Regions from separate parts of the Actinacidiphila sp. DG2A-62 genome, predicted to be linked through region 1. Evidence: predicted binding sites of a transcription regulator. Region 1 holds the regulator's gene; the other holds the start of a gene.
What was found. Region 1 encodes HrcA, which represses chaperone genes, less so after heat shock. Its sites were predicted from a motif close to TTNGCACTCNGNNNNNCNGAGTGCNAA; they were not measured.
Positions count from the first base shown of each region.

Region 2: groES (co-chaperone GroES) is a predicted target of HrcA. The motif match lies at 2,194-2,220, and genes of this name have one in related genera.

Region 1 is NZ_JAYMGI010000002.1:2,631,258-2,642,477, reverse strand. Features, by position in the region: gene lepA (translation elongation factor 4) at 1-1,514, shown strand, start outside; gene VSR01_RS11770 (AMP-dependent synthetase/ligase) at 1,639-3,522, shown strand; gene VSR01_RS11765 (ATP-binding SpoIIE family protein phosphatase) at 3,696-5,534, shown strand; gene hemW (radical SAM family heme chaperone HemW) at 5,589-6,821, shown strand; gene VSR01_RS11755 (DUF3097 domain-containing protein) at 6,875-7,711, opposite strand; gene VSR01_RS11750 (MBL fold metallo-hydrolase) at 7,929-8,693, opposite strand; gene hrcA (heat-inducible transcriptional repressor HrcA) at 8,850-9,866, shown strand; gene dnaJ (molecular chaperone DnaJ) at 9,867-11,003, shown strand.
Region 2 is NZ_JAYMGI010000002.1:5,415,463-5,426,682, reverse strand. Features, by position in the region: gene groL (chaperonin GroEL) at 1-1,563, opposite strand, end outside; gene groES (co-chaperone GroES) at 1,738-2,046, opposite strand; partial or broken gene VSR01_RS24425 (LysR family transcriptional regulator) at 2,288-3,218, opposite strand; gene VSR01_RS24420 (SDR family oxidoreductase) at 3,432-4,343, shown strand; gene VSR01_RS24415 (MarR family winged helix-turn-helix transcriptional regulator) at 4,363-4,839, opposite strand; gene VSR01_RS24410 (alpha/beta hydrolase) at 4,897-5,820, shown strand; gene VSR01_RS24405 (class I SAM-dependent methyltransferase) at 5,920-7,098, shown strand; gene VSR01_RS24400 (hypothetical protein) at 7,139-7,405, opposite strand; gene tsaD (tRNA (adenosine(37)-N6)-threonylcarbamoyltransferase complex transferase subunit TsaD) at 7,402-8,577, opposite strand; gene rimI (ribosomal protein S18-alanine N-acetyltransferase) at 8,570-9,196, opposite strand; gene tsaB (tRNA (adenosine(37)-N6)-threonylcarbamoyltransferase complex dimerization subunit type 1 TsaB) at 9,271-9,936, opposite strand; gene VSR01_RS24380 (hypothetical protein) at 10,721-11,220, shown strand, end outside.

The DNA.
Region 1 (11,220 bases):
TGGTCGACGCCGCCCAGGGCATCGAGGCGCAGACGCTCGCCAACCTCTACCTGGCGATGGAGAACGACCTCACCATCGTGCCGGTGCTGAACAAGATCGACCTGCCCGCGGCCCAGCCGGAGAAGTTCTCCGAGGAGCTGGCCAATCTCATCGGTTGCGACCCCTCCGACGTGCTGAAGGTGTCCGCCAAGACCGGCGTCGGCGTCGACGCGCTGCTGGACCGGGTGGTCCGCGACATCCCCGCCCCGGTCGGCGTCGCCGACGCGCCCGCCCGCGCGATGATCTTCGACTCGGTCTACGACTCCTACCGCGGCGTGGTCACCTACGTCCGCGTCGTCGACGGACAGCTCACCAAGCGCGAGCGCATCCGGATGATGTCCACCGGCGCCACCCACGAGCTGCTGGAGATCGGCGCCAACTCGCCCGAGATGCTGCCCGCCGACGGCCTGGGCGTCGGCGAGGTCGGCTATCTGATCACCGGTGTGAAGGACGTCCGCCAGTCCAAGGTCGGCGACACCATCACCACCCAGAGCGCCGGCGCCACCGAGGCGCTGGGCGGCTACAAGGACCCCAAGCCGATGGTGTTCTCGGGCCTGTACCCGCTGGACGGCTCGGACTACCCCGAGCTGCGCGAGGCCCTGGACAAGCTCCAGCTCAACGACGCCGCCCTGGTCTACGAGCCGGAGACCTCCGCCGCCCTCGGCTTCGGCTTCCGCTGCGGCTTCCTCGGCCTGCTGCACCTGGACGTGATCCGCGAGCGCCTGGAGCGCGAGTTCGGCCTCGACCTGATCGCCACCGCGCCCAACGTCGTCTACCGGGTGGTGATGGAGGACGGCGCCGAGCACACCGTCACCAACCCCAGCGAGTTCCCCGAGGGCAAGATCGACGAGGTGTACGAGCCGGTGGTGCGGGCCACCGTGCTCGCGCCCACCGAGTTCATCGGCGCGATCATGGAGCTGTGCCAGAACCGGCGCGGCTCGCTGCTCGGCATGGACTACCTCTCCGAGGACCGCGTCGAGATCCGCTACACCCTGCCGCTGGCCGAGATCGTCTTCGACTTCTTCGACCAGCTGAAGTCCAAGACCCGCGGCTACGCCTCGCTGGACTACGAGCCCACCGGCGAGCAGAGCGCGGACCTGGTCAAGGTCGACATCCTGCTGCACGGCGACAAGGTCGACGCGTTCTCCGCGATCACCCACAAGGACAAGGCGTACGCCTACGGGGTGCGGCTGGTCGCCAAGCTGCGCGAGCTGATCCCGCGGCAGAACTTCGAGGTGCCCATCCAGGCCGCGATCGGCTCCCGGGTGATCGCCCGCGAGACGGTCCGCGCCATCCGCAAGGACGTGCTCGCCAAGTGCTACGGCGGCGACATCAGCCGCAAGCGCAAGCTGCTGGAGAAGCAGAAGGAGGGCAAGAAGCGGATGAAGATGGTCGGCAGCGTCGAGGTGCCGCAGGAGGCCTTCATCGCGGTGCTGTCCACCGACTCCGACGGCGACGCCAAGGCCAGGAAGTAACCCCCGCGGCGTGCAACCCGCGGGCCGTGTCCCCTTACGCATCCGGCCCGCGGCCTCTACCCTGATCCGACCGGATAGGTTACTGGTGAGTTAAGAAGAAATCGCGCGCGTCCCGGAGGTTGCCGTGACCGGCACACAGTCCCTGATCGAGAACCGGCCGCCGTCCGTGGCGACGCTCTTCCTTGAGCGGGTCGCCGCCACACCCGACGCCGAGGCGTACCGCTACCCGGTGCCGCCGGCCGACGGGCAGGGCCCGGACGAGTGGCGGTCGGTGACCTGGGGCCAGGCCGCCGAGCGGGTCTTCGCGATCGCGGCCGGCCTGATGGACCTCGGCGTGCGGCCCGAGGAGCGGGTGGCCATCGCCTCCGACACCCGGGTCGACTGGATCCTCGCCGACCTCGCCGTGCTGTGCGCGGGCGCTGCCACCACCACCGTCTACGCGAGCACCAACGCCGACGAGACCGCGTTCATCCTCGCCGACTCCGGCAGCCGGGTACTGATCGCGGAGAACGCCGCCCAGGTCGACAAGGCCCGCCGGCGCCGCGCCGAACTGCCCGAGCTCGCGCACGTCGTGGTCATCGACACCGCCGACGCGGCCGACCCCGACGGCGACGGCTGGGTGCTGTCGCTGCAGGAGCTGGAGAAGCGCGGCGCCGCCTACCTGGAGCAGCACCCCGAGGCGGTCCGCGAGAGCGTCGCCGCGATCGGCCGCGACCAGCTCGCCACCCTGATCTACACCTCCGGCACCACCGGCCGCCCCAAGGGCGTCCGGCTGCCGCACGACGCCTGGTCGTACATGGGCCGCGCCATCGAGGCGATCGAACTGCTGGACGAGAACGACGTGCAGTACCTGTGGCTGCCGCTCGCGCACGTCTTCGGCAAGGTGCTCACCGCGGGCCAGATCACCGTCGGCCACGTCACCGCCGTCGACGGCCGGGTGGACAAAATCATCGAGAACCTGCCGGTGGTGCGGCCCACGTACATGGCCGCCGTGCCGCGGATCTTCGAGAAGGTCTACAACGGCGTCGCGGCCAAGGCCCGCGAGGGCGGCGCCGCCAAGTACCGGATCTTCCAGTGGGCCGCCGAGGTGGCCCGCGAGTACGCCAAGGCCACCCAGAACAGCATGCGACTGACCGGTGTGCCCACCGCCCCGCTGGGCCTGCGCACCAAGCACGCGGTCGCCGACCGGCTGGTCTACGCCAAGCTGCGCGAGGCGTTCGGCGGCCGGCTGCGCGCGTGCGTGTCCGGCTCGGCCGCGCTCGCCCCCGAGATCGGCTACTTCTTCTCCGGCGCCGGCATCCACATCCTGGAGGGCTACGGCCTCACCGAGTCCAGCGCGGCCAGCTTCTGCAACCCCGGCGAGTCCTACCGCACCGGCACGGTCGGCAAGGCGCTGCCCGGCCTGGAGGTCAGGATCGCCGAGGACGGCGAGATCCTGCTGCGCGGCCCCGGCATCATGCAGGGCTACCACGGGTTGCCGGAGAAGACCGCGGAGGTGCTGGAGCCGGACGGCTGGTTCCACACCGGCGACATCGGCGAGCTGTCGCCCGACGGCTTCCTGAAGATCACCGACCGCAAGAAGGACCTGATCAAGACCTCCGGCGGCAAGTACATCGCGCCCGCCGAGGTCGAGGGCCAGTTCAAGGCGGTGTGCCCGTACGTCAGCAACGTGCTGGTCGTCGGCGGCGGCCGCAACTTCTGTACGGCGCTGCTCGCGCTCGACGAGCCCGCGATCCTGGCCTGGGCGGCGGAGAACGGCCTTAAGGGCCGGCCGTACGCCGAGGTGGTGGCGAGCGACGCGGTGCGCGAGCTGGTCGACGGCTATGTGCAGCGCCTCAACGAGGGGTTGCAGCGCTGGCAGCAGATCCGCAAGTTCCGCGTCCTGCCGCGCGACCTCGACGTCGAGCACGGCGACCTGACGCCGTCGCTCAAGCTCAAGCGCCCCGTCGTGGAGCGGGAGTTCGCGCCGCTCATCGACGAGATGTACGCGGGCACGCGCGAGGCCTGAGACCGGGCCGGCGCCGCACCCGCGGGACCGGGTCGGCGCCCCGCCCCGCGCCGGCGCGCAGAGTAGCGCAGTCGGGGGCGCGACCGGGGGCGCGGCCGGCGGCGGATCGCACGAACGGGGGACGCCGGACCCGGGCGGCCGGGAAAGCCGACGGGGCCTGCGACGCTGAGACGATGAGCGTCACGGAAGCCTCGCCGGCCGCGCCCGCCCCCCGCGTCCAGGACGGGCGGACGGCCCTGCGGACCAGCCTGCCCGGCAACGAGCTCGCCGCCGGCGCGGCCCGCCGCTTCCTGCGCACCGCGCTGGCCGCCTGGGCGCCGCCCGGCTTCCCCGAGCGTGCCGTGGACGACGGCACCCTGCTGCTCAGCGAGCTGGTGACGAACGCCGTGGTGCACGCCGGCACCGGCGTCGACCTGCTCTGCCGGCTCGACCCCGCGGCCGGCCCCGAACTGTTCCTCGCCGTCACCGACCACCACCCCGCCCGCGTCCTGCGCTCGCGCGCCGCCCCGCCGCCGGAGGCCGCGGAGGACGGCCGCGGCCTGCACCTGGTCGCCGGGCTCGCCGACGCCTGGGGCGTCAGCTACCGCCGCGACCGCAAGACCGTCTGGTGCCGGATCGACCTGGCCGCCGACGCCCCGGCCGCGGCGCCGCCCGACGGGCCGACGCAGCTGCTCGCCCCCGCGCTGCCCGCGCCGCCGCGCCGCGCCGACCCCGACTGGATCAGCCGCGGCTCGCTGTCCTTCCTCGCCGAGGCCTCCGAGCTGCTGGCCGGGCAGCTCGACGAGGACAACGTCGCCTCGCTCGCCGCCCAGCTGCTGGTCCCGCGGCTCGCCGACTGGTGCGCGGTGTGGCTGTACCCGCCGGGCGCGGCGCCCCGGCTGGCCCACGTCTGGCACCGCTCGGAGCAGTCGGCCGACGACCTGCGGGCCGTACTGGAGAAGTCGCCGCCGCCCGCGCCCGCGCAGGACGGGACGTGGGGGAGCAGGCCGCTCGCCGATCCGTTCGGCGCGACGGCCGTGCCGCTGGTGGCCGGCGGCCACTGCCACGGCACGCTGATGCTCGGCCGCTCCGGGCTGCTCGGGCTGCCGGACGGGGCGGCCGGCCTGATCGACGACTTCGCCCGCCGGGTCGCGCTCGCCCTCGGCACCGCGCGGCAGTACGCCCGCCAGGCGATGATCAGCACGGTCCTGCAACGCGGCCTGCTGCCGCCGGCGGCCGGCCGCATCCCCGGCGTCGAGCACGCGGTGGTCTACGAGCCGGCCGCCGGCGACTGGGTGGGCGGCGACTTCTACGACCTGTTCCCGGCCGGCGACGGCCGCTGGTGCTTCGCCCTGGGCGACGTCTGCGGCAGCGGCCCCGAGGCGGCGTCGCTGGCCGGCATCGCCCGCCCGGTGCTGCGGCTGCTGGCCCGCGAGGGGTACGGCGTCGCCGACGTGCTGGACCGGCTCAACCGGGCCCTCGCCGACGAGGCGGCCACCGCGCTGCTCGCCGAGACCACCGCGTGGCACACCGGCCAGGGCCGGTTCCTGTCCCTGCTGTACGGCGAGGTCACGCCGTACGCGCCCGGCCGCCCCGACCCGTACCCCGACCCGTATCCCGGCCCCGGCCCGGCCTCCGCCCCGGGCTCCGGTCCCGGCCCCGGGGCGTTCCTCGGCGCGCGCTGCACGATCGCCTCCGCCGGGCACCCGCTGCCGCTGCTGCTCGCCGCGGACGGCACCGTGCGGCCCGCGGCCGAGCCGCAACTGCTGCTCGGGATCTCCGACGACGCCCGCTACACCAGCCAGCGCCTCGACCTCGCGCCCGGCGACGTGCTGCTGTGCGTGACCGACGGCGTCACCGAGCGGCGGCACGGACGGCGGCAGTTCGACGACGACGACGGCCTGGCGGCGGCGCTGCGGGAGTGCCGCGGGCTGGCCGCGGCCGACGTCGCCGAGCGGATCCGCCGGGCCGTGCACGACTTCGACGACGCCCCGCCCGCCGACGACCTGGCGCTGCTGGTGCTGCGCGCCTGACGGCCGCTCCTTCGCCGGCCGCCGGAACGCCCGCCGGTGGCGGATACTGGGGGGATGCCTTCCGTACTCCCCGACGGCGAGCCCGTGCCCGCCGACGGCGCGCTGCCGCCGCACGCCCTGGCCGGGGCGGCCGACCGGCCGCTCGGGTTCTACCTGCACGTGCCGTACTGCGCGACGCGCTGCGGGTACTGCGACTTCAACACCTACACCGCGAGCGAGCTGCGCGGCTCCGGCGGCGCGCTCGCCTCGCGCGAGAACTACGCCGACGTGCTGGTCGAGGAGGTGCGGCGGGCCCGCAAGGCGCTCGGGGACGACCCGCGGCGGGTGGAGACGGTGTTCGTGGGCGGCGGCACCCCCACGCTGCTGCCCGCGGCCGACCTCGGGCGGATGCTGGCGGCGATCCGGGAGGAGTTCGGGCTCGCGCCGGACGCGGAGGTGACGACCGAGGCCAACCCGGAGTCCGTCGACCCCGCCTACCTGGCCGACCTGCGCGCGGCCGGCTTCACCCGGGTGTCCTTCGGCATGCAGAGCGCCCGGCAGCACGTGCTGCGCGTGCTGGACCGCACCCACACCCCTGGCCGGCCCGAGCGCTGCGTGGCCGAGGCCCGCGCGGCCGGGTTCGAGCACGTCAACCTCGACCTCATCTACGGCACCCCCGGCGAGAGCGACGACGACTGGCGGGCCTCGCTGGACGCGGCCCTGGGCGCCGGGCCCGACCACGTCTCGGCGTACGCGCTGATCGTCGAGGACGGCACCCGGCTGGCCCAGCGCATCCGGCGCGGCGAGGTCCCGCCGACCGACGACGACGAGCACGCCGACCGCTACCTGATCGCCGAGGAGCGCCTGGCGGCCGCGGGCTTCCACTGGTACGAGGTGTCCAACTGGGCCGCCTCGGCGGCCGGCCGCTGCCGGCACAACGAGCTGTACTGGACCGGCGCGGACTGGTGGGGCGCGGGCCCCGGCGCGCACAGCCACGTCGGCGGCGTCCGCTGGTGGAACGTCAAGCACCCCGGCGCCTACGCCCAGGCGCTCGCCGAGGGCCGCAGCCCCGGCGCCGGCCGCGAACTGCTCACCGCCGAGGACCGCCGGGTCGAGCGCATCCTCCTGGAGCTGCGCCTGGCCGCCGGCTGCCCGCTGGACCTGCTGGCCCCCCAGGGCGCCCGCGCCGCCGCCCGCGCGGTGACGGACGGCCTCCTGGAGCCCGCCCCTTACGCCGAGGGCCGCGCCGTCCTCACCCTCAAGGGCCGCCTCCTCGCCGACGCCGTGGTCCGCGACCTGGTCGACTAGCGCCGCTCCCGGGCCGCGCCCCGGGGCGGACCGGACCGGACAGGGCAATACAGCTAGGCGCCCGGCTCCGTCACGAAGTCGATCAGCTCCTCCACCCGGCCGAGGAGCTCGGGTTCGAGGTCGCGGTAGCTGCTCACGCAGGCGAGGATGCGCTGCCACGCCTCACCGGTGGTCAGGTGGGACCAGCCGAGGGCGCGGCAGACGCCGATCTTCCAGTCCTCGCCGCGCGGGACCCGGGGCCATCCGGGGATGCCGACCGAGGCCGGCTTCACCGCCTCCCACACGTCGATGTAGGGGTGGCCGACGACCAGGACGTCCGGGCCGGTGACCGAGGCGGCGATCCGCGACTCCTTGGAGCCGGGGACCAGGTGGTCCACCAGGACGCCGAGGCGGGCCCCCGGGCCCGGGCCGAAGGACTCGACCACGGCCGGCAGGTCGTCCACGCCCTCCAGATACTCCACGACGACGCCCTCGACCCGCAGGTCGTGGCCCCAGACGCGCTCGACCAGCTCGGCGTCGTGCCGGCCCTCGACGTAGATCCGGCCCGCCCGGGCGACCCGGGCCGTGGCGCCGGTGACCGCGATCGACCCGGACGCCGACAGCAGCGGGCCGCGCGGCGCGGGGGCCGCGGCCCGCGGGCGCACCAGCGTCACCGGCTTCCCGTCGATCAGGAAGCCGCGCGGGGTCATCGGGAAGACCCGCAGCTTGCCGAACCGGTCCTCCAGGGTGACGGTGAGCCCCTCGGCGGTCTTCTCCACCCGCACCACGGCCCCGCAGAAGCCCGTCGCGGCCTCCTCGACCACCAGGTCCCGCTCGGCGGCCACCTCGGGCGCGGGCGCCTGCTTCTTCCACGGCGGGGTGAGATCGGCGTCGTAACTGCGGCTGCGCATGGGGGAGATCGTAGCCAGGGCCGCCCGGCCGGTCGCGGTACCGTGCCGGTCGCCTCCCCGGCGGGTCGGCCCCGCCGTCCGCGCCGCCGCGCATCGCCACGCCGCGCCGCCGCGCATCGTCACGCCGCGCCGCCGCGCATCGTCACGCCGCGCCGCCGCGCATCGTCACGCCGCGCCGCCGCGCCGCCGCGCATCGCCGCGCCGCCCCGCCCCTCCGCTACCGCGGCCCCGCGCCGAACCTCCGCGCCAGCGCGTCCCGCTGCTCCCGGACGAACCGCGCGTCCACCACCGCGCCGTGCCCCGGCACGTACCGCGCGGTCTCCCCGCCCAGCGCCAGCAGCGCGTCCAGCGTGCCGGGCCAGCGGGCCGGGACCGCCGCGTCGTCGGCCTGCGGGTCGCCGGACTCCTCGACCAGGTCGCCGCAGAAGACCACCGCCGGGTCGCTGGCCGTCGCGCCCGGCACCAGCACCACCAGGTCGTGCGCGGTGTGCCCGGGACCGGGGTGCACCAGCCGCACCGGCCGCTCCCCGAGGTCGAGCGCCAGCGCGCCGTCGACCGTCGTGTCCGGCACGGCGAGCGAGCGCGCCGCCGCCGCGGCCTCCTCCGGGCCGACGCCGTGCCGCACCGCGTCCGCGCGCAGCGCCTCCCGCTCCCCGGCGAGGTACGCCGGCAGCGCCCGGTGCCCGTACACCCGCGCCCCGGGCAGCGCCGCCGCGCCGAGAACGTGGTCGAAGTGGCCGTGGGTGAGCGCCACATGGCTGACCGGGCGCCCGGTCAGCGCCGCGGCCTGCTCCGCCAGCTCCGCGCCCTCGCGCAGCGTCGACCCGGTGTCCACCAGCAGCGCCGCGTCCGCGCCCACCACCAGCCCCACCGTCACGTCCAGGAACGGCAGCCGCCGCCGGGCCACCCCGGGGGCCAGCTGCTCCCACACCGAGTCCCCGGACGGGCCGTCCCGGCCGGCCCCGCGCGTTCTCGTCGACATCCACGGGGGCGACCGTACCGCCCCGAGGATGACCGAATACGGAGCCGCTCTTGCCGAGCCCTCGCCGCCTCGCCGTACACTGGCTGCGGGAAAGCTGGCACTCGAAACCGCGGAGTGCCAGGCAGCAGGTCCGGGACCCGCGGCTGGAGGTGCGCGATGCTCAGCGAACGCAGGCTTGAGGTGCTGCGTGCCATCGTCCAGGACTACGTCGGCACCGAGGAGCCGGTCGGCTCCAAGGCGCTGACCGAGCGGCACCAGCTCGGCGTCTCGCCCGCCACGGTGCGCAACGACATGGCCGTGCTGGAGGAGGAGGGCTACATCGCCCAGCCCCACACCAGCGCCGGCCGCATCCCCACCGACAAGGGCTACCGGCTCTTCGTCGACAAGCTCGCCGGCGTCAAGCCGCTGTCGGCCGCCGAGCGCCGGGCCATCCAGAACTTCCTGGACGGCGCGGTCGACCTGGACGACGTGGTCGGCCGCACCGTCCGGCTGCTCGCCCAGCTCACCCGGCAGGTCGCCGTCGTGCAGTACCCCTCGCTGACCCGCTCCTCGGTCCGCCACGTGGAACTGCTCTCGCTGGCGCCCGCCCGGCTGATGCTGGTGCTGATCACCGACACCGGCCGGGTCGAGCAGCGGATCGTCGACTGCGCGGGCCCGGTCGGCGAGACCGTCCTGGCCGACCTGCGGGCCCGGCTGAACAGCCGGGTCGTCGGCCGCCGCTTCAGCGACGTGCCGCCGCTGGTGCAGGACCTGGCCGAGGGCTTCGAGCCCGACGACCGGCCGGCGGTGGCCACCGTGCTCGCCACCCTCCTGGAGACCCTCGTGGAGGAGAAGGAGGAGCGGATCATGCTCGGCGGCGCGGCGAACCTCACCCGCTTCAACCACGACTTCCCGCTGACCATCCGCCCGGTGCTGGAGGCGCTGGAGGAGCAGATGGTCCTCCTCAAGCTCCTGGGCGAGACCTGGGACCCGTCGATGACCGTGCGCATCGGGCATGAGAATTTTCACGAGGGCCTCAATTCCACCTCCGTGGTGGCGGTCGGCTACGGTTCGGGCGACGAGGCAGTCGCCAAACTCGGCGTGGTCGGACCGACCCGCATGGACTACCCCGGAACGATGGGAGCGGTACGCGCAGTGGCACGTTACGTCGGACAGATCCTGGCGGAGTCGTAAGTGGCCACGGACTACTACGCCGTGCTCGGCGTGCGCCGCGACGCAGGACCGGACGAGATCAAGAAGGCGTTCCGCCGCCTCGCCCGCGAACTGCACCCGGACGTCAACCCGGACCCCAAGACCCAGGAGCGGTTCAAGGAGATCAACGCCGCGTACGAGGTGCTCTCCGACCCGCAGAAGAAGCAGGTCTACGACCTCGGCGGCGACCCGCTGTCCGCCGCGGGCGGTGGCGGCGGCGCGGGCGGCTTCGGGGCCGGCTTCGGCAACTTCAGCGACATCATGGACGCCTTCTTCGGCCAGTCCTCGCAGCGCGGCCCGCGCTCGCGGACCCGGCGCGGGCAGGACGCCATGATCCGGCTGGAGATCGAGCTGGACGAGGCGGCGTTCGGCACCACCAAGGACATCCAGGTGGACACCGCGGTCACCTGTGGCACCTGCAACGGCGAGGGCGCGGCTCCCGGCACCTCCGCGCAGACCTGCGACATGTGCCGCGGCCGCGGCGAGGTCTCCCAGGTCACCCGGTCCTTCCTGGGCCAGGTCATGACCTCCCGGCCGTGCCCGCAGTGCCAGGGCTTCGGCACGGTCGTGCCCACGCCGTGCCCGGAGTGCGCGGGCGACGGCCGGGTCCGCTCCCGCCGCACCCTCACCGTCAAGATCCCCGCGGGCGTCGACAACGGCACCCGCATCCAGCTGGCCGGCGAGGGCGAGGTCGGCCCCGGCGGCGGACCCGCCGGCGACCTCTACGTCGAGATCCGCGAGGTGCCGCACCCGGTCTTCCAGCGCCGCGGCGACGACCTGCACTGCACGGTCACCATCCCGATGACCGCGGCGGCGCTGGGCACGAAGTGCCCGCTGGAGACGCTCGACGGGCTGGAGGAGGTCGACATCCGGCCGGGCACGCAGTCGGGGCAGTCGATCCCGCTGCACCAGCGCGGCATCACCCACCTGCGCGGCGGCGGCCGGGGGGACCTGGTCGTGCACGTCGAGGTGCTCACGCCGTCCAAGCTCGACCCGGAGCAGGAGGAGCTGCTGCGGCGGCTCGCGCAGTTGCGCGGCGAGGAGCGGCCGACCGGTCAGTTCGCGCCCGGTCAGCAGGGCCTCTTCTCCCGCCTCAAGGACGCGTTCAACGGCCGTTAGAACGGCCTCCTGGCGTCTCCCGCCGCCCGGGTGCCGCCCGGATGCCGGGCTTCGGCGCCGCGGGGGCGCGGGGGAACTGCTCCCCCAGCACTCCGTCCGGGAGGTACCCTCACCGGCTCCCACGCGGGGGTTGGTCGCCACCGGCCCGAAGGGGCTGTGGCTGCCGATCCGGACCACCGGCCCGGTGGTGGGCTGAGCGCGCAGTTCCCCGCGCCCC
Region 2 (11,220 bases), 2.8 Mb from region 1:
CACGAGCGTCTCGGTGGTGAGCAGCAGCGAGGCGATCGAGGCCGCGTTCTCCAGCGCGGAGCGGGTGACCTTGACCGGGTCGATGACGCCGGCCTTGACCAGGTCGCCGTACTCGCCGGTGGCCGCGTTGAAGCCGTGGCCCTTGTCCAGCTCGGCCACCTTGGAGGTGATCACGTAGCCTTCGAGGCCGGCGTTCTCGGCGATCCAGCGCAGCGGCTCGGCCGCGGCGCGGCGGACGACCGCGACACCGGTGGCCTCGTCGCCGTCCTTGCCCAGGCCCTCGCCGAGCACCTTGGCCGCGTGCACCAGCGCGGAGCCGCCGCCGGAGACGATGCCCTCCTCGACCGCCGCGCGGGTCGCGGAGATCGCGTCCTCCAGGCGGTGCTTCTTCTCCTTCAGCTCGACCTCGGTGGCCGCGCCGACCTTGATGACGCAGACGCCGCCGGCCAGCTTGGCCAGGCGCTCCTGCAGCTTCTCGCGGTCCCAGTCGGAGTCGGTGGTGGAGATCTCCGCCTTGATCTGGCCGACCCGGCCCTCGATCTCGGCCTTGTCGCCGGCGCCGTCGACGATCGTGGTGTCGTCCTTGGTGACGGTGACCCGGCGGGCGGTGCCCAGCAGGTCCAGGCCGGCCTGGTCGAGCTTGAGGCCGACCTCCTCGGCGATGACGGTCGCGCCGGTCAGCGTGGCGATGTCGCCCAGCATGGCCTTGCGGCGGTCGCCGAAGCCCGGCGCCTTGACCGCGACGGCGTTGAAGGTGCCGCGGATCTTGTTGACCACCAGCGTGGACAGGGCCTCGCCCTCGACGTCCTCGGCGATGATCAGCAGCGGCTTGGAGCCGCCGGCCTGGATGACCTTCTCCAGCAGCGGCAGCAGGTCCTGGATCGAGGAGATCTTGCCCTGGTGGATGAGGATGTACGGGTCGTCGAGGACGGCCTCCATCCGCTCCTGGTCGGTGACGAAGTACGGCGACAGGTAGCCCTTGTCGAACGCCATGCCTTCGGTGAAGTCCAGCTCCAGCCCGAAGGTGTTGGACTCCTCGACGGTGATCACGCCGTCCTTGCCGACCTTGTCCATCGCCTCGGCGATCAGCTCGCCGACCTGCTTGTCCTGGGCGGACAGCGCGGCGACCGCGGCGATGTCCTCCTTGCCCTCGATCGCGCGGGCGGAGGAGAGCAGCTCGTCGGAGACCGCCTTGACGGCGGCGTCGATGCCCTTCTTCAGGGCGGCCGGAGAGGCGCCGGCGGCGACGTTGCGCAGGCCCTCGCGGACCAGCGCCTGGGCCAGCACGGTCGCGGTGGTGGTGCCGTCGCCCGCGATGTCGTTGGTCTTGGTCGCCACCTCCTTGACGAGCTGCGCGCCCAGGTTCTCGTAGGGGTCCTCGATCTCCACCTCGCGGGCGATGGTCACACCGTCGTTGGTGATGGTCGGGGCGCCGAACTTCTTGTCGATGACGACGTTGCGGCCCTTGGGGCCGATCGTCACCTTCACGGTGTCGGCGAGCTTGTTGACGCCGCGCTCCAGGGCGCGACGGGCGTCCTCGTCGAACTTCAGAATCTTGGCCATGCCTGCGAACTACCTCGTCTAATCGTCAGTGGTCGTCGGCTGTCGTGTCGCGGAGGGCGGACGGCGGCCGGCGCGCGTCGTCAAGGACGGTCAACGACACCGCCCCGGGTCCCGGCCTCAAGGACTCGGACTCCCGGGGCGGGATCACGGCTGTGGGTGAAGAAGAGCCGGGGACTACTTCTCGATGATCGCGAGGACGTCGCGAGCCGAGAGGACGAGGTACTCCTCGCCGTTGTACTTCACCTCGGTGCCGCCGTACTTGCTGTAGAGCACGACGTCGCCCACGGCGACGTCGAGAGGCAGCCGGTTGCCGTCCTCGAAGCGGCCCGGGCCCACGGCCAGGACGACGCCCTCCTGGGGCTTCTCCTTGGCGGTGTCCGGGATGACCAGGCCCGAGGCCGTGGTCTGCTCGGCGTCCAGCGGCTGGACCACGATGCGGTCCTCGAGCGGCTTGATGGCAACCTTGGTGCTGGCGGTCGTCACGATCCGACCTCCCCCTTCAAAGGGCTCACGGGAGTGTCTGTCTGGGTCGGCGACCTGGTAGGCCCGTCGTCGCGGGTGCCGGACCTGCCCGTCGCTTCAGTCTGGCACTCAGCGGCGCCGAGTGCCAGGACCGAGACTAGGACGCGCTTAGCACTCGGTCAAGCGGAGTGCCAGAGTCGCGACACGGAGCCGCGCGCAGGACCGCACCCGCGCGGGGCCGGCGCGGGCCTCGCGCCGGGGCTCAGCCGCCGGGCGCGGCGGGCGCGGGCGGGTCCCGGTGGTCGTCGGCGAGGCGGCGGGCGAGGGTGCGGAAGTCGGCGAGCAGCCGGCCGCGTTCGCCGGACCGCACGGCCAGCACCACATGACTCGGCTCGACGCCCTCCAGCGGCACCGAGGTCAGGTCGGGCCGCAGGCCCACCCCGCGCACCCGGGCCGCGATCGCCACCGCCTCGCCGGCCGCGACGACCTCGAACTTGTCCTCCAGCGCGTCGATCACCGGGCCGCCGGGCGCGGGCCGGCCGTCCGGGCGCGGGTCGATCCGCCAGAAGGCGCTCCAGTCCGGGTCGAAGTCCCGTATCCGCGGCAGCGGTTCGTCGGCGATGTCGTCGAGGGTGACCGACTCCCGGCCGGCCAGCCGGTGGTCGAGCGGCACCACGAGCACCCGCGGCTCGGAGTACAGCACCGTGACGTCCAGGCCCTCGGTGGGGAACGGCAGCCGGGTCACCAGCGCGTCGACCCGGCGGTCCCGCAGCGCGGTACGGGCCTCCCGCCAGCTGACGTGCGTGCTCTGGACCTGCGCCTGGGGGTGCCGGCGGCGCAGTTCGCGGACGGCGGGGGTGACGATCAGGCCGGTGGTGTAGCCGATCACGAACCGGCCGGGCTCGGCGGCGGCCCGGGTGGCCGCGGACGCCTGCGCGGCCGCGCGCAGCAGCGCTCTGGCGCGCGGCAGGAAGACCTCGCCGGCCTCGGTGCAGCCGGCTGCCCTGCGGGGTGCGCTCCAGCAGCCGCGCGCCCAGTTGCTCCTCCAGCCGGCGGACCTGCCGGCTCAGCGACGGCTGCGCGACCCGCAGCGCCTGCGCGGCGCGGCCGAAGTGCAGGTGCTCGGCGACGACGGTGAAGTAGCGGACCAGCCGCAGGTCGAGGTCCGCGGCGGGCGGGACGGGTGCCGTCATGCCTCCAGCGTAATCACGGCCCGGCGGGTACGGAGCCGGGCGATGCCGTACGAGCTGGGGTGTTGCCCGATCCGTATTGCGCCGTACGCACCAGGCATTGGACGCGGGACCGGGCGCGTTCCGACGATGGAGGAGACGGCGGCGGGGCCCGGGCGCGGGCTCGGCGCCCGCCTGCCGCGTATCCCGCCCGCATCTTCCGCGAAGGACCGCACCATGCGTGTTTTCGTCACCGGCGGCACCGGTTTCATCGGTTCCGCCCTCGTCCGCGAGCTGCTCGACGCCGGGCACGAGGTTCTCGCGCTGGCGCGCTCCGACGCCGGCGCGAAGGCGCTGACCGAGGCCGGGGCGCGGCCGCACCGCGGGGACCTGGACGACCTCGACGCCCTGCGCGCGGGCGCGGCGTCCGCCGAGGCGGTCGCGCACCTCGCCTACAACCACGACCTGAGCGATTTCGAGGCCACCTTCGCGGCCAACGCGCGCAAGGACCTCACCGCGATCGAGGCGATGGGCGGGGTGCTCGAAGGGTCGGGCCGGCCGCTGGTGATCGCGTCGGGGACGCTGATGGCCGCGCGGATCACCGGGCCCGGGGTGGTGGCCACCGAGGACGTCGTGGCCGACCCGGCGTCGACGGAGCCGCGGATCGCCAGCGAGAACGCGGCGCTGGCTCTGGCGCGGCGCGGGGTGCGCACGTCGATCGCGCGGTTCGCGCCGACCGTGCACGGCACGGGCGACCACGGGTTCATGCCGCGGCTGGTCGCGATCGCCCGCGAGAAGGGGTTCTCGGGGTACGTGGGCGACGGCGCCAACCGCTGGCCCGCGGTGCACCGGCTCGACGCGGCGCGGCTGCTGCGGCTCGCGCTGGAGTCGGCGCCGGCGGGGACGCGGCTGCACGTGGTGGCGGAGGAGGGGGTGGCGTTCCGCGAGATCGCGGAGGCGATCGGGCGGGGCGTCGGCGTGCCGGTCCGGCCCGTCGCCGCGGCCGACGCGGCGGCGCACTTCGGCTTCCTCGGCGCGCTGGTCGGCGTCGACAACCCGACGTCCGGCGCGGCCACCCGCGAGCTGCTCGGCTGGCGCCCCACCCGCCCCACCCTCTTCGCCGACATCGCGGCCTACGCCTCGCGCTAGGAGTCCCGGCCGGGTCCGGTCAGCCGGTGGGCGTGCCGATCCGGTCGCGTTCGAGCACGGAGCGCAGCGTCGCGACGGCGCGGGCGGCGGCCGCGGTCGAGGGGCCGTCGAGCGTGCCGCCGATCAGCGCGGCGAGGCCGTCGGCGAAGGTCCGCGCCGCCGCGTCGACGAGCCGCGAGCCGTCGTCGGTCAGGGCCAGCAGGGAGGACCGCCGGTCGGAGGGGTTGGGCTGCCGGACGACCCATCCCCGGGTCTCCAGGCGGTCCACGCCCTTGCTGGCCGCCCCGACGCCGATGGCGAACTCGGCGGCGACGTCCGCCACCCGGGCGCCGGGACGGTCCCGCAGGAAGCGCAGGCACTCGAACTGCGAGGTGACGATCCCGTGCCGCTCCCGCAGACGGTCGTTGAGGGCGTTGTACAGACGCGTCTCGCACCGGACCAGATCGTCGAAGAAGCCCGGAAGGTCGACCTCGCCACCGCTCGACTTAGATTCCATGGCATATAGTGTAGTGGAAGCTAGTGCCGTGGAAGATATGTGTGCCAGGAGTGCCCCATGAGCAGGGAACAGCGTGCCCGGATCGACGCGATGCTGCGACAGCCACGGCCCGCGGGCCCCCGGCCGGTCGAGGAGCTGCGCGCCGGATTCGCGGCGCTGATGGCGCGGATGACCGTGCCCGACACCATCGACACCACGCGCACGACGCTCGGCGGCCGGCCCGCCCTGCGGGTCGAGCCCGCGCGCGGGCCCCGCGCCGGGACGATCCTGTACTTCCACGGCGGCGGCTTCGTGTTCGGCTCCCCCGAGACCGCCCTGTCGCTGACCGGCCACCTGGTGGCCAGGACCGGCTTCGGGGCGTACTCGCCGGACTACCGGCTCGCCCCCGAGCACCCCTTCCCGGCCGCGATCGAGGACACCCTGAGCGCCTACCGCGCCCTCCTGGACGCCGGCGCGGACCCCTCGGCCGTCGTGTTCGCCGGCGACTCCGCCGGAGGCGGCCTCACCGTCACCACCTGCCTCGCCGCCCGTGACGCCGGCCTCCCCCTGCCCGCCGCCCTCGTGGCGTTCTCCCCGGGCCTCGACGCCACCCGCACGGGCGAGAGCATGGACACCAAGGAAGGCGTCGACCCGGTCTTCACCCGCGAGGCCGTCGAGCACACCGGGGCCATGTACCTCGCCGGAGCCGACCCCCGCCAGCCCCTGCTCAGCCCGGCCGTCCTCGCCGACCTGACCGGCTTTCCGCCCCTGCTGATCCAGGTGGGCACGAACGAGATCCTGCTGGACGACTCCACCCGCCTCGCCGCGCGTGCGCGGGCGGCCGGGGTGGACGTCATCCTGGACGTCACCGCCGACGTGCCGCACGTGTTCCAGGCGTTCGCCGGCGTCCTGGACGAGGCGGACGAGGCACTGGAGCGCGCGGCGCTCTTCCTCGGCCAGCGGGTGCGCGCCGGACGCGCGGCGCGCACGTCGGCGGCGTAGGCCGGGGCACGCCCGGGCCGGGGGCACGCGCGAGTCGGGCACGCCCGGGCCAGGGCACGCCCGGGCCAGGGCACGCGCGGACACCGGGAGAATGGCGGGATGGACGTTGAGGGGTTCGGGCGGCTGTTCACGCCCGAGGGGCAGGCCGTGCTGGAGGAGGTGCGCGACCTGCGCGCCGGGGAGGAGCTCGGCGCGGCCACCCGGCTGCGGCGCACGCACGACGCGGAGCTGGTCGCCGCCGCCCTCACCCAGGCCCTCCTGCGCCGCCGCGCGAGCGCCAAGTTCGGCGCGGACGCGGCCCGCATGTACTTCACGCCGCACGGCGCCGAGCAGGCGACCCGCGCCACCGTGGCCGCCCACCGCGCCGACCGCTTCCGCGCCCTCGGCGTCCGCCGCCTCGCCGACCTCTGCGGCGGCATCGGCGGTGACGCCCTCGCCCTGGCCCGCGCCGGCATCGAGGTCCTCGCGGTCGACCGCGATCCGCTGACCTGCGCGGTGGCCCGTGCCAACGCCGACGCGCTCGGCCTGGCCGACCGCGTCGAGGTGCGCTGCGCCGACGTCGCGGACGTCGACACCGCCGGCTACGACGCCGTGTTCGTGGACCCGGCCCGCCGCACCGCCCGCGGCCGCACCTTCGACCCCGAGGCGTACCAGCCGCCGCTGTCCTGGGCGGTGGCCGCCGCCCGCGCGGTCCGGTACGCCGCGGTGAAGGTCGCCCCCGGCGTCCCGCACGACGCGGTGCCGCACGACGCCGAGGCGGAGTGGGTGTCGGACGGCGGCGACGTGAAGGAGGCCGCGCTGTGGTTCGGCACCGGGCCCGGCTCCGTGCGCGCCACGCTGCTGCCGTCCGGCGCGCACCTGGCCGGCCGGGCCGCCGCCCCCGAGATCCCGCCGGTCCGCGCGCCGGGCCGGTTCCTGTACGAGCCGGACGGCGCGGTGATCCGCGCCCACCTGGTCGGCGAGGTGGCGGCACGGCTGCGCGGCGGGCTGATCGACCCGACCATCGCCTACGTCACCGCGGACGAGCCGCTGCCCACCCCGTACGCCACCGGGTACGAGATCCACGACGTGCTGCCGTTCCACCTCAAGCGGCTCAAGGCGCTGCTGCGCGAACGCGAGGTGGGCACGCTGACGGTGAAGAAGCGGGGCTCGGCGGTGGAGCCGGAGGAGGTCAGGCGGCGGGTCAGGCCGAAGGGCCCGCACGCGGCGACGGTCTTCCTGACCCGGGTCGCGGGCGCGCCGTCGATGCTGATCGGCGGCCCGCTCCAAGGAAGTTGACGCCTCGCCGGTTCCCCGCCCACGGCCGGGCGTCCGACGGTCAGTTCTCCACCGACACCGAGACGAAGCGCCAGCGGTGCACCTCGCGGCGGACCAACTCGGCCGGCGGGTCGGCGAGTTCCGGCAGCTCCGCGGCGTAGGGCGCGTCCCACCAGGTGAGCACCAGGACCCGGTCGCCGGGCGCGGTGAGGAACTCCCTGCGGCGCGGGACGCCGGGCAGCGACGTCGCCGACTCCCGCGCCCAGTCGAGGAGTTCGCCGCCGCGTCCCTCGGCAGCGGCGGCCTCCCACATCAGCGTGACGGTCATCCGTAGAGGTTGTCCTTGCTCAACTCGTGCACATGGTCGTGGTCGTGGGCCCGGCCGTGGCCGCCACCGTGGCCGTGGCCGCGCCCGTGATCGTGGCCGTCGTCGTGGCCGTGGGCGTCGTCGTGCGTGTGGCCGGGCACGGAGATCTCGGTGACCGGCAGCGAGGAGTCCGCGGGCAGGTCGAACGTCGACGCGGCCCGCCCCCGCGCGACCATCTCGGCGCCGAGCGCGGCGACCATCGCGCCGTTGTCCGTGCACAGCTTGGGCCGCGGCACCCGCAGCCGGATGCCGGCGGCCTCGCAGCGTTCCAGCGCCAGCGCGCGCAGCCGGGAGTTGGCGGCCACTCCCCCGCCGATCATCAGGTGGTCGACCCCGTTGTCCTTGCAGGCGCGGACCGCCTTGCGGGTCAGCACGTCGACCACGGCCTCCTGGAACGACGCGGCGACGTCGGCCACCGGCACCTCCTCGCCCGCCCTGCGACGGGCCTCGACCCAGCGCGCCACCGCGGTCTTCAGGCCGGAGAAGGAGAAGTCGTACAGCGGGTCCTTCCCGCCGGTCAGGCCGCGCGGGAAGGCGATCGCGGCCGGGTCGCCCTCGCGGGCCCGGCGGTCGACGACCGGGCCGCCGGGGAAGCCGAGCCCGAGCACCCGGGCGACCTTGTCGAACGCCTCGCCCGCCGCGTCGTCGATCGTCGCGCCCAGCGGCCGTACGTCGCTGGTGATGTCGGGGGCCAGCAGCAGCGAGGAGTGGCCGCCGGAGACCAGCAGCGCCATCGTCGGCTCCGGCAGCGCGCCGTGTTCGAGCTGGTCGACGCAGATGTGCGAGGCGAGGTGATTGACGCCGTAGAGCGGCTTGCCGAGCGCGTAGGCGTACGCCTTGGCGGCCGAGACGCCGACGAGCAGCGCGCCGGCCAGGCCGGGGCCCGCGGTGACCGCGATGCCGTCGAGGTCGCGCGCGCTGACCCCGGCCTCGGCCAGCGCCCGGCGGATGGTGGGGACCATCGCCTCCAGGTGTGCGCGGCTGGCCACCTCGGGGACGACGCCGCCGTAGCGGGCGTGCTCGTCGACGCTGGAGGCGACGGCGTCGGCCAGCAGGGTGTGCCCGCGCACGATGCCGACGCCGGTCTCGTCGCAGGAGGTCTCGATGCCCAGGACAAGGGGTTCGTCAGCCATGCTTTTCCTCGGACGGTTCGGGTCGGGCGGTGTCGGGGGCGGGGGCCGTGGCGGTGGGGTCGGCGGGGTCGGCGGGGTCCGCCCGATCGCCGGGGTCCGCCGCGGGGTCGTGCGCCGGGGCCGCGGCCGGGTCGTGTGCCGGGGCCACGACGGGGTCGTGCGCCGGGGCCGCGGCCGGGTCGGCGAGGCGCATCACCAGGGCGTCGGCGTTCCCGGGCTGGTAGTAGCCCTTGCGCAGGCCGATCGGCTCGAAGCCGAAGCGCCGGTAGAGGCGCTGGGCGCGGGCGTTGTCGACCCGTACCTCCAGCAGCACCTCGTGGCACTCGGCGGCGGTCGCGGCCCGCAGCAGCGCGGTCAGCAGCCGGGCGCCGAGGCCGGTGCCCCAGTGGTCGCGGGCCACGGCGATGGTCTGCACGTCGCCGGTGCCGGCGACCGCGGCGAGCCCGGCGTAGCCGGCCAGCCGGCCGGTCGCGGCCTCCTCGGCGACGACGTAGGTCCGGGTCGCGCCCGGGTGCCGGGTGTCGGCCAGCTCGGACCAGAACATGCCGCGCGACCAGGCGTCCTCGGGGAAGAGGTCGTGTTCGAGCGCGATCACCGCGTCCATGTCCCACCAGCGCATCGGCCGCAGCGCGACGCCCGCCGCGGGCGTCGCGCCGGTCGCGCCGCCCGCCGCGCCGCCGGTCGCTCCGCCGGTCACTTGGGCAGTACCGCCTTGTAGCCGGCCGGGACCTGGGCGTCGGGCCGCCGCAGGTACAGCGGCAGCGGCGGGTCGAAGGGAGCGCCGTCGGCGAGCCGGCGGGCGGCCAGCGCGGCGAGCGAGCCGGCCGACTGGTGCGCGGGGTCGGGGCGGTGGGCGGTGAAGACCTCGGGGTAGAGCGCGGCGCCCGCGCCGACCGCGGGCAGGTCGGTCACCTCGACCGGGAGCTCGGCGGGACGGTCCACGGCGGGCCCGGCGGTCCGGTGCAGCGGGCCGTCGTAGCGCGCCCAGTACACCTCCTTGCGGCGGGCGTCGGTCGCGACCACGAACGGTCCCGCGAGCCCGGCCTCGCCGGCCGCCCAGGCCAGCCCGTCCAGCGTGCAGACGCCGTGCACCGGCACGTCCAGCGCGTCGCCGAACGCGGCGGCGGTCACCAGCCCGACCCGCAGCCCGGTGTACGGCCCCGGCCCGGTCCCGACGACCACGCCGGTCACCTCGCCGATCTCCCGCCCGGCGGTCGCGAGCACCCGGTCCACGGCGGGAACGAGCAACTCCCCGTGCCGGCGCGCGTCCACCACGGTGGACTCGGCGAGCACCCGCTGCCCGTCGTGCAGGGCGGCGGTGACGGCGGGCGTGGCGGTGTCGAAGGCAAGCAGCAGCACGCGCCAAGCCTACGGCGCGGGCGCGTGCCGCCGCGGCGGCGGCGGGGTTCGCTGCTACCGTCGATCTTCACAAAGCGCGCATTACAGACTTTTCGGCAGACCGGACCATGCGCTCTCCCGAGACCGGAGCCCGCCCGCGCGCGGCCCGCACCGGGCCCTGGGGGCCGAACCGGCCGTACGGCCGGGCGCCTCTCGCGACCGGACGGCCGGCGGCCGGTCGGGCGCGACCGGCACGGAGAGCCCGACCCACGGGGAGCACGCGGTGGGAAGCGGATCAGCGAAGATGCCCGAGCAAGGCGAGCAAGGCGAGCAAGGCGGGCCGAAGGGTTCGCCGACGCCGGGTGGGCCGGGGAACCCGGCGGCGCGGGGTGGGCCGGGAAGCCCCGGCGAGGCGGCGGGGTCGGACGGACCGGCGGAACCGGGGGCGCGGGGCGCGCGCGGCCGGACGACAGCCGCAGGGCGCGGGGCCAAGCAAGCCGAAGTGTCCGAGCCGGGCGGGGCCGGCAGGCCGAAGAGTTCGCCGACGCCGAATGAGCCGGGGAACCCGGCGGTGCGGGGTGAGCCGGGAAGCGCCGGCGAGGCAGCGGGGTCGGACGGACCGGCGGAACCGGGGGCGCGGGACGGGCGCGGCCGGACGGCGGCGGGCAGCGCGGGCCGCCCGAGCAGCGAGGCCGAGGCGGGCGGGGCGGGAAGCTTTGCCGGGGCGGGCGTGGGAATCGGGGTGCGGGCTCGGGAGGTGGGGAGCGGGGTCGCGCGCAGGGCGGCGGCGTGGGGTCGGCGCGGCGTGGAGGCCGCGCGGCAGGGGTGGGCGGGACTGGAGGTGCCGCGCGCGCCCGCGGGAGTGCTGGTCGCGGCGCTGCTCGCGGCGGCGTTCATCACGCTCGGCTCGCTGGCCGCCGACGCCTCGGACGCCGCGGCCGGGGAAGCCGCGGCGGCGACCCGCGGGGCGGCGGCGCACGAGCGATCCCCGGCCGACCGGGCGGGGCTGCCGCGCGGCGCGGCGACCGGCGCGCGGGTGGTCTACAGCCTCGCGCAGCAGCGGGTCTGGCTCGTCGGCCCGGACGGGCGGGTACGGCGGCGCTTCGACGTCACGCCGGGCGGCACGCCCGCTCCCCTGGGCGTCTACCAGGTGTTCGCGCGGCGCGCGCAGGGCGTCGGCGCGGACGGCGTCCAGGTCGAGCACGCGGTGTTCTTCGCGAAGGTGGACGGCTCGAACGTCGGCTTCAGCGCGCCGATGCGCGACACCGCGGCCACCCGCGATCCCGATCCGGCCAAGCTCGGCAC